DNA from 2 places in the Lactococcus sp. S47 genome. Region 1 is predicted to be linked to the other one. Evidence: riboswitches for the same ligand, from Rfam matches in the RefSeq annotation. Region 1 holds a riboswitch; the other holds the start of a gene.
The links. Region 1 has a riboswitch for FMN ahead of IAE52_RS02075 (ECF transporter S component). Riboswitches for the same ligand answer to the same signal wherever they lie in the genome.
Positions count from the first base shown of each region.

Region 2: another riboswitch for FMN. It lies ahead of ribD (bifunctional diaminohydroxyphosphoribosylaminopyrimidine deaminase/5-amino-6-(5-phosphoribosylamino)uracil reductase RibD); the one in region 1 lies ahead of IAE52_RS02075 (ECF transporter S component).

Region 1 covers NZ_JACVUB010000001.1:443,314-448,071, reverse strand. The annotation lists gene IAE52_RS02090 (segregation/condensation protein A) at 1-439, shown strand, start outside; gene scpB (SMC-Scp complex subunit ScpB) at 432-998, shown strand; gene IAE52_RS02080 (pseudouridine synthase) at 985-1,704, shown strand; FMN riboswitch at 1,802-1,938, shown strand; gene IAE52_RS02075 (ECF transporter S component) at 2,053-2,673, shown strand; gene IAE52_RS02070 (ABC transporter ATP-binding protein) at 2,822-4,639, shown strand; gene IAE52_RS02065 (ABC transporter ATP-binding protein) at 4,623-4,758, shown strand, end outside.
Region 2 covers NZ_JACVUB010000001.1:154,566-159,323, forward strand. The annotation lists gene parC (DNA topoisomerase IV subunit A) at 1-2,020, shown strand, start outside; gene IAE52_RS00735 (magnesium transporter CorA family protein) at 2,046-2,951, opposite strand; FMN riboswitch at 3,122-3,238, shown strand; gene ribD (bifunctional diaminohydroxyphosphoribosylaminopyrimidine deaminase/5-amino-6-(5-phosphoribosylamino)uracil reductase RibD) at 3,420-4,508, shown strand; gene ribE (riboflavin synthase) at 4,508-4,758, shown strand, end outside.

The sequences.
Region 1 (4,758 bases):
AATTGATGAATATCGGAAATATAAAATGTTGTCACAAGATTTAGATGAACTTCATCAGGAACGTAGTCACTTTTATTCAAAAGCTAAGACAGAAATTATCACTGATGAAACTGTACTTTTGCAGGATAAATCTGCTTTAGATTTATTTCTAGCTTTTACTAAAATTCTTGAGTTGAAAAGACAACATTTTCAAGACGAAAATACAAAAATAGCAGCTGAGAAATTTACAATCGCTGATAAGATTTTAGAGTTAAGTACTAGATTTACAGAACAAAAAATATGTAAATTTTCAGATTTATTTTCTAGCTCTACTAATAAAGATGAACTCGTCACCACTTTTATGGCTCTTTTAGAATTAATCAAAAATCAACAGATTTCTTTTTCTCAAAGAGAGCTTTTCGGAGAAATTATTTTAGAAAGAAAAGAAACTAGTGAATAAGACAGCAAGTTGTGAACTCTTACTTTTTGTATCTGGCGAAGCTGGTTTAACTTTGGCAGAATTGTCAGCATTGACAGAAATGTCTAAACAAGCTTGTCAGCAACAAATTGATTACTTAAAAGAAAAATATCATTCTGATGAAGAATCTGCTTTAACGATTATTGAAACTGCAGGTAAATATCGTATGGCTACAAAAGAAGAGTTTGCAGAAATTCTTAAAAACTATGCCAAAACTCCTCTTAATCAATCCTTGTCAAAATCAGCTCTTGAAGTTTTATCAATTATTGCTTATAAGCAACCTTTAACTCGACTCGAAATCGATCAGCTCCGCGGAGTGAATTCCTCAGGTGTTCTCTCAACACTTCGTGCTTTTGATTTGGTTGAAAAGGTCGGGCAAGTTGAAGCACCAGGACGTCCAAGTCTTTATGCAACAACTGAATTTTTCTTAGACTATATTGGGATTAATCATTTAGATGAATTACCTGAAATAGATGAGTCAAGATTTATCGCAGAAGAACAAACCTTATTTAACGAAAGTGAAGAAAATGAGAATCAATAAATATTTGGCCCATGCAGGTGTGGCAAGCAGACGTAAAGCAGAAGAACTAATTTTAGCGGGAAAAGTAACGGTAAATAATGTTCCAATGACAAACTTGGGTTATCAAGTTTCAACTGGAGATATCGTTGAAGTTAATGGAGTAGCAGTTTATAACGAAGAACCCGTTTATTATCTTCTAAATAAACCAAGAGGCTATATTTCTTCAGTTAGCGATGACAAAGGACGTCAAACGGTAATGGATTTAATGCCTCAAGTTAAAGAACGGATTTACCCTGTGGGACGTTTGGACTGGGACACAAGCGGTTTGCTTTTGCTTACAAACGACGGTGAGTTTACGAATATGATGACTCACCCACGTCATGGCGTTGATAAGGTCTATGTTGCTAAGGTAGAAGGTCAAGCGAACAAAGAAAACTTGCGTCCTTTAACTTTAGGTATGACTATTGAAGGTAAAAAAGTTAGTCCCGCCCGTTATGAGATTATCAAACAAGAGAAAACAAAAAATCATTCGATTGTTAGTTTAACTATCCATGAAGGACAAAATCATCAAGTTAAAAAAATGTTTGCGGCTGCAGGACTTCCAGTACAAAAATTGAGTCGTATTCAATATGGAACTCTTACATTGGATGGACTTCCAACAGGACAATTTCGTCGTTTGAGTAAAAAAGAAGTTTCTCAATTGATTAATGCAGCCCAAGGAAATTAAGTGATTATTATAAAAGACAATTCTGATAAAGAGTTGTTTTTTTATTTCTTAAGCAAATCTTATTCTTGATAAGCAAACTATTTTTGTGCTATAATAAAAATATCTTCAGGGCACCGTGTAATTCGGGACCGGCGGTAAATAGGGCTTTGACCTTATGACTCCGCGATTCGCTACGGCGATTGAAGCAGTGAGAATCTGCTAGCGACAGTAAAGTCTGGATGGAAGAAGATGAACAATTTTTGTAGTGTAATCAACTTCGGTTGGATTACTGTTTTTAGCCAAACCAAAAATGTCTATCAACTTCCTCGAAATTTGAAGAATTATTTTCTCATATTTGGAGGTTTTTTTATGTCTAAAACACGTCGGATGGTATTAATTGCCATGCTTGCTGCATTATCAACAATCTTATTATTGCCGATTTTGCAGTTTCCGCTATTGCCTGGAATTGATTTTATGAAAGTTGAACTCTCAATCATTCCAGTACTTATTGGAGTCTTTACTTTGGGATTGGGTGATGGATTTATTATCCTCTTTATTCGCTCTATCTTATGGTATCTCCTATTTAATCAAGGGCCATCAACTTGGATTGGTGTGCCGATGAACTTCATTGCTTTGGGAATCTTCATGGCAATTGTTTGGTTCTTTACAAAGAAAAAATTCTCAATCAAAAACTATACAGTTGGTGTTGTTTTAGCAGCCATCGCATCAGTTCTTGTGATGATGGTATTGAATGTTTTCTACGCACTCCCTCTCTATCGTTTAGCTGCTGGCTTCGATGTTGATAAGATTTTTGTTGGAGCAACTCATCTTTTTAATATGGGTTCTCTATCAGTTACTTTGAATCCAACTTATCTTTTAACAGTAGTTTTACCTTTTAATGCTTTGCAGTACATCATCTTTGCTCTGGTATTTGGTTTGATTGTTGCAGTGTTCAAGAAAAACAAAGTCGTAAAATTTTATAATGCTTAATAAAAAAAGAAATTTCATTGATTTGAAGTTTCTTTTTTTATTTAAATAGTAAATAAGTGGGAATCTCACTTCATATAGTCTGTTTTAAACGCTTTCTTTATGGTATACTAATATTTAGAATATTATAAAATAAAATGGAATAGACTGTATGAAAATTTTTAAAGATTTATGGTGGTTTTTTAAGGCAGAGAGAAAAGGTTATGGCGTTGGTCTATTAGCCCTTTTTATTGTTTCTTTAACTCACTTGATCCCGCCTTTAATTATCGGAAAAATTATTGACCATATTGTTAAGCGTAACCTGACTTTACCCTTAATTTTGAGTTTTTCTGGTATTTTATTGATCACTGCACTCGTTGAATATGGCTTTCGTTTTCTTTGGTCTACAAATATTTGGGGTGAAGCCTTTAAACTGGAAAAAATAATCCGTAGTCGGCTTTTTAGGCATTTTTTAAGAATGGATACCCTTTTTTATCAGAGAAATCGGACTGGCGATTTGATGGCTCATGCGACAAATGACCTACAAGCGATACAGAGTGTTGCTGGACTTGGTGTTTTGACTTGGGCAGATTCTTTAATGACGGGCGGGATGACAATCATTGCTATGCTCTTATTTATCGACTGGCGTTTGACAATTATTGCTGTCCTTCCTTTGCCTTTACTCGCGCTAGTATCTAAAGTTTTAGGGGATAAAATTCATGTAAGTTTTGAACATACCCAAGAAACCTTCTCTGAAATGAATGATAAAGTCCAAGAATCGATTACAGGAATGAAAGCAATCAAATCTTTTGGTGAAGAAGAACAAGATATGGCTGATTTCCAAGTTAAGTTAGATAATATTGATAAAGCCTTTATTAGGGTCAATTGGATTGACTCAATGTACGATCCTTTAATCACTTTAATTGTTGGTTTATCTTATACTTTAACCATTCTTTTAGGGGGCTACTATGTTGTTCACCACGTTTTAACGATTGGTCAGTTAGTTGCTTTTATGACTTATATCGGAAATTTGGTCTGGCCGATGTTTGCTATTGGTGTTCTTTTTAATGTTATTGAACGTGGAAGAGCTTCATACAGTCGAGTAGAAAAATTATTAGCTCAAAAAGCGGAATCAAAAATTTCTGAAGGTACTTTGAAAATGCCAAAAGAAGGTCAACTCCTTTTTGATATTGAAAGTTTTACTTATCCAAATGAGAATGAAGGGCGCAATCTGGAGAAAGTTCAATTTGATTTAAAAGAAGGTCATGTTTTAGGTTTGGTCGGACGAACAGGTGCAGGAAAATCAACGATTATTAAACTTTTAATGAGAGAGTTTGACCATTACAAAGGACATATTACTTTTGCTGACCATGATATTATGGATTATCAATTAGATGAATATTTGCCAGCGATTGGTTATGTTCCGCAAGAACATTTTCTATTTTCGATGTCTGTCAGAGATAATATTCGCTTTGCTAAGATGTCAGCGAGTCAAGAAGAAGTTGAAATTGCAGCTAAAGCAGCTGGAATTCATGATGATATTATTGCTTTTCCTGAAGGTTATGATACTTTGGTTGGCGAGCGTGGCGTTTCACTTTCTGGTGGACAAAAGCAAAGGTTATCTATTGCGAGGGCGCTACTTATTCAGCCTAAATTATTGATTTTAGATGATGCGCTGTCAGCTGTTGATGCCAAGACTGAACAGTTAATTTTGTCAAATTTGAAGGCCTTACGTCATGAAAGTTCAACGTTAGTTGTCAGTCACAGGTTGTCATCAGTAATGGAAGCTAATGAAATTCTCGTACTAGATGAAGGAAAAGTGATTGAGCGTGGTTTGCATGAAGATTTGATTAAATCTGGAGGTTGGTATGCTCAAATGTGGCAAATGCAACAGATTGAAAGTCATTTGACAGCGAATGATGAAGATGAGAATTTACTGACAGGTTCGTCAGTAAATCGGGAAGGAGAAGAAAATGGAGAAATCTACTGACAAAATGTCTGTCAGAGAAAGTTGGCAAGTTTTTAAATTTATTTTCAAATTCCTATTACTTTTCAAAAAGTATTTCGTTTGGGCTTTTGTTTTTAGTGTAATTACAACTGCTCTTGCTT
Region 2 (4,758 bases), 290 kb from region 1:
AACAGTTTTACCAGCAGCTTTCCCAAATCTTTTAGTCAATGGCTCAACCGGGATTTCAGCTGGTTATGCGACAGATATTCCACCTCACAATTTGGGGGAAGTCATTGATGCAACCATTCATATGATTGACCATCCTAAAGCTGATGTAGAAAAAATCATGGAATTCTTACCAGGACCAGATTTTCCTACTGGTGGGATTATTCAAGGAAAAGGCGAAATCAGAAAAGCTTACGAAAAAGGAAAAGGCCGCATCGTTGTTCGTTCAAAAGTCGATATTGAACCAATGAAAGGCGGTCGTGAGCAACTTATTGTTACTGAAATTCCTTTTGAGCTCAATAAAGCAAACTTAGTCAAGAAAATTGATGATGTTCGTGTCAATGCTAAAGTGCCCGGAATTGCAGAAGTCAGAGATGAGTCAGACCGTGAAGGGCTTCGGATTGCAATTGAATTAAAGAAAGAAGCTGATAGCCAGCTTGTTTTGAATTACTTGTTTAAAAATACTGATTTACAAGTGAATTATAACTTCAACATGGTTGCAATTGATAATATGACTCCTGTTCAAACCGGTGTCTTACAAATGCTCCGTTCTTATGTCAAACACCGTGAAGATGTTATCGTTAAACGTTCACAATTTGATTTAAATAAAGCAGAAAAAAGACTTCATATTGTTGAAGGTCTGATTCGCATGGTTTCTATTTTAGACGAAGTGGTCGCAACGATTCGTGCATCAGAAAATAAAGCAGATGCCAAAGAAAATATCAAAGTTTCATTTGGATTTACCGAAGAGCAAGCCGAAGCCATTGTCACTTTACAACTTTATCGTTTGACCAACACCGATATTGTCACTCTACAAAATGAACAAGCTGAATTAGAGCAAAAAATTCTCGAACTTAAAGCGATTATTAACGATGAACGTACCTTGTTTAATTTAATGAAACGCGAACTTCGTGAAGTTAAGAAAAAATTTGCCAAACCACGCCGTAGCGAATTACAAGATGAAGTTCAAACCATTGAAATTGAAGCGAGCGAATTGATTGTGGCAGAGGATACTGTAGTTTCAGTAACGCGTTCAGGTTACATCAAACGTACTTCACCACGTTCATTTGCTTCCTCAGCACTTGAAGAAATTGGTAAACGTGATGATGACGAGCTTCTTTATTATGCCAATGCTAAAACAACTCAACATCTCTTACTTTTCACAAATCTTGGCAATGTCATTTATCGCCCAATCCATGAACTTTCTGATATTCGTTGGAAAGATATTGGTGAGCATCTATCTCAAAGTCTCTCTAATTTCTCAGCTGATGAGAAAGTAATTTTTGTTCAGATTGTGGATGAATTTGCTGGTGAAAATCTAGTTGTTGTCACAAGAAATGGACAAATAAAACAAATTGAACGTGAAAGTTTCTCCCCTTGGCGGACCTATCGTTCAAAATCTACTCCATGTGCTAAACTTAAAGGAGAAGATGATGAAATTGTTCTAATCACTCCAGTTCAATTTGCAGACCTCATGCTTATTTCTGAAAATGGTTATGCCCTTCGCTTTAATCTTGATGACGTTCCGGTTTTGGGTGCTAGAGCTGCAGGAGTCAAGGCCATGAATCTTAAAAATGGCGATAAAATTAAGTCCGCCTTCTTTGTTAACTCAAATAGTTGGTACCTTTTGACTCAACGGGCATTTATCAAACGTGTTAAGACGGATGATATTCCGGCCACCTCACGTGCTAACCGTGGCCTTCAAGTACTACGAACCTTGAAGACAAATAATCATACTGTCTTTGCAGCCGGTTTAATCAATTCGACTGCTGATTTATCAGCATTGACCGAAGAATTAGATTTGTTCAGTCAAGCTAAAGCACCAGCGACAAAAGAAACTGATGAACAAGTATTAGAAGTTATCAGTGAGACTGGCAAGAAATACGATATCAATTTGTGCGATTTATCATTATCAGATCGAACAAGCAATGGACATCCAATTGCTGATGATCTTGAAAAAATTGCAAGCGTAAAAATAAAATAAAAAAAATCAGCTTTGGCTGATTTTTTTATTGTCTTCGACCAATAATATAACGAAAAAGTGCCGCATAAAGTAGCCAAAGAATAATACAAGCTCCAATAATCCAAACCCAAGCATCTTTTTGGTTAGTAAGTGGAAGTGGTACATTCATTCCAAAAAAACCGGTGATGACTGCTAATCCTGCCAAAAGTACAGAAACAATTGTCAAAGTCGTCATATTATCATTCAAATTATTATTAAGGACATTATTATAAGTCCCTGCTAATTGTTCAAGAATTTGAGCATTAAGGTGTGTCATACTGGCAAGCTGCTGTGCTTCGATAATTGCATCTTCAAGCTGCTCTTTTTCAGTTTCATTGAACTGTCTGTAAATACTTTTAGTTTTAAGTTGTTCAAGTAGTAGAGTATTTTGGTTGGCACTAGATACAATATACAGCATTCCCGTTTCAATATCAGAAAGGGCCAACAAATTTTTCTTTGTTGTTTTTTCACGCAACTTTTGATTAATTTCTTCTTTTGATTTATCAATTTGTTCTAAGTAAGGAAAGAAAGCCTCTGAAATCAAAAATAAACTGATGAAAAGAAGATGATAAACTGTTTCTGGTTCATTTTGAAAACAATATTTTTTAATTTGATTAATTAAATATTCATTTTCTGGATGATAAAGAGTAATTAATCGATTTTTTTGTGCTACAAAAGTAATGGGAACCGTCTTATAATGAACTTCTGAATTGAGTAAATCCAGACTATTGAAAATCAGTACAAAGTCTTGACTATCAGGGATGAACTCCGTGTGAGGACGTTCATTTTTATCTTCGGCATATTGAAGCGTTTCTAAGTCAATACCATAAGTAGCAAGTTCAGAAGTATTTCTAAGGTCTTCGACATTAAAAGAAAGCCAAGTGAGTTGAGGGTTTATTTTTATTTCTTGCATGATAAGATATCCTATGTTCTAATAGAGCCATTTTAGCAAAATTGTAATTTTTGAGCAAATAAATAGGCGAAAACTATTAATAACTAACTTGAGAAATTGCTATTTTAAAGAATACGTTTTTATTTCTTGACAATCTTTAAATTTAAATGCTATACTTTAGCTACAATTGAATAAATCTTCAGGGCAGGGTGTAATTCCCTACCGGCGGTATAGCCCGCGAGCTGCTTGCAGCATGATTCGGTGAAACTCCGAGGCCGACAGTATAGTCTGGATGAAAGAAGATAATAAAACCATAATACTCTAGTCAGTATTATGTCTATTTAGCCTAAAACTCTGGAGTGAATTTATATAATTCACTCCATTTTTGGTTTTTTGAGCTGCATTTTTGCTCGAAAAAAATAGAAAATTTATCAAAAGACCCTGAAATTTTATTTTAGGGTCTTATTTTTTATTAGAAAGGATGAATAGATGAAAAAAGACGAATACTACATGGATTTAGCAATTGTACTTGCAAAAAAAGGAGGTGGTAATGTCAACCCTAACCCTCAAGTAGGAGCCCTTATTGTCAAAGAAGGGAGAATTATTGGTCAAGGTTATCATGAAAAATATGGGGAAGCTCATGCGGAAATCAATGCTTTTAAGGATTGTAACGAATCTCCCGAAGGATCCACGCTTTATGTGACCTTAGAGCCTTGTGCGCATCAGGGAAAACAACCCCCTTGTTTTGAAGCGATTATAAAAAATAGAATTAAGCGTGTTGTTATCGGGCATTTAGACCCCAATCCCTTGGTTTCAGGAAAAGGAATTAAAGCAATGAAAGAAGCTGGAATTGAAGTTTCTATCAATGTCTTAGAAAAAGAATGTGAAGAATTAAATAAAATTTTCTTTTATTATGTTAGTCAAGGGCTTCCTTATGTCATGATGAAGTATGCAATGACTTTAGACGGAAAAATTGCGACATCAGCAGGTCAATCAAAATGGATTACAGGTGAAATTGCAAGACAGAAAGTACATCAAGACCGTTCACGTTTTATGGCAATTATGATTGGTGTTGAAACGCTTATTTTAGATGATCCACAACTCTCTGTCAGGTTGGAAAATGGAAAAAATCCGATAAGAATCATTTGTGATACTCATTTAAGAAGTCCTTTAGCTTCCAAGATTGTTTCCACAGCTACTGAAATTCCAACGATTATTGCTACAGCTGAGTCTGACCCCAAAAAACAAGCTTCTTTTCTTAAAGGGGGTTGTGAAATTATTTTAGTTTCTTGCCTAGAAGGAAGATTGAATTTGAAAGAATTGACCAAAAAGTTAGGAGAAAAAGGGATTGACAGTATCATCTTGGAAGGTGGAGGGACATTAAATGCTTCGGCATTAAAAGCAGGGATAGTCCAAAAAGTTCAAACTTACATTGCCCCTAAAATATTTGGTGGAAAAGAAGCACCAAGTCCAGTTGAAGGACATGGAATTGAGCACCCCAATCAAGCCTATCTCCTAGAAAGGGCTCAAATAACCTATCTAGGAGAAGATATTTTATTAGAAAGTGAGCTTCTTTAATGTTTACAGGAATAATTGAAGAAATAGGGAAAGTGAGTCGCCTGCAAAAAAGAGAAAAATCCTTCAAAATTAGTATCCGTGCTTCCTTGATTTTAGAGGATATGAAACTTGGAGATTCTATTTCAACAAATGGTTTATGCCTGACCGTTTCTGAATTTAATCAAAAAGAATTTACGGCTGATATTATGCCTGAAAGTCTAAATCGTTCAAATCTTGGGACCTTAAATGTGGGTGCCAAAGTTAACTTAGA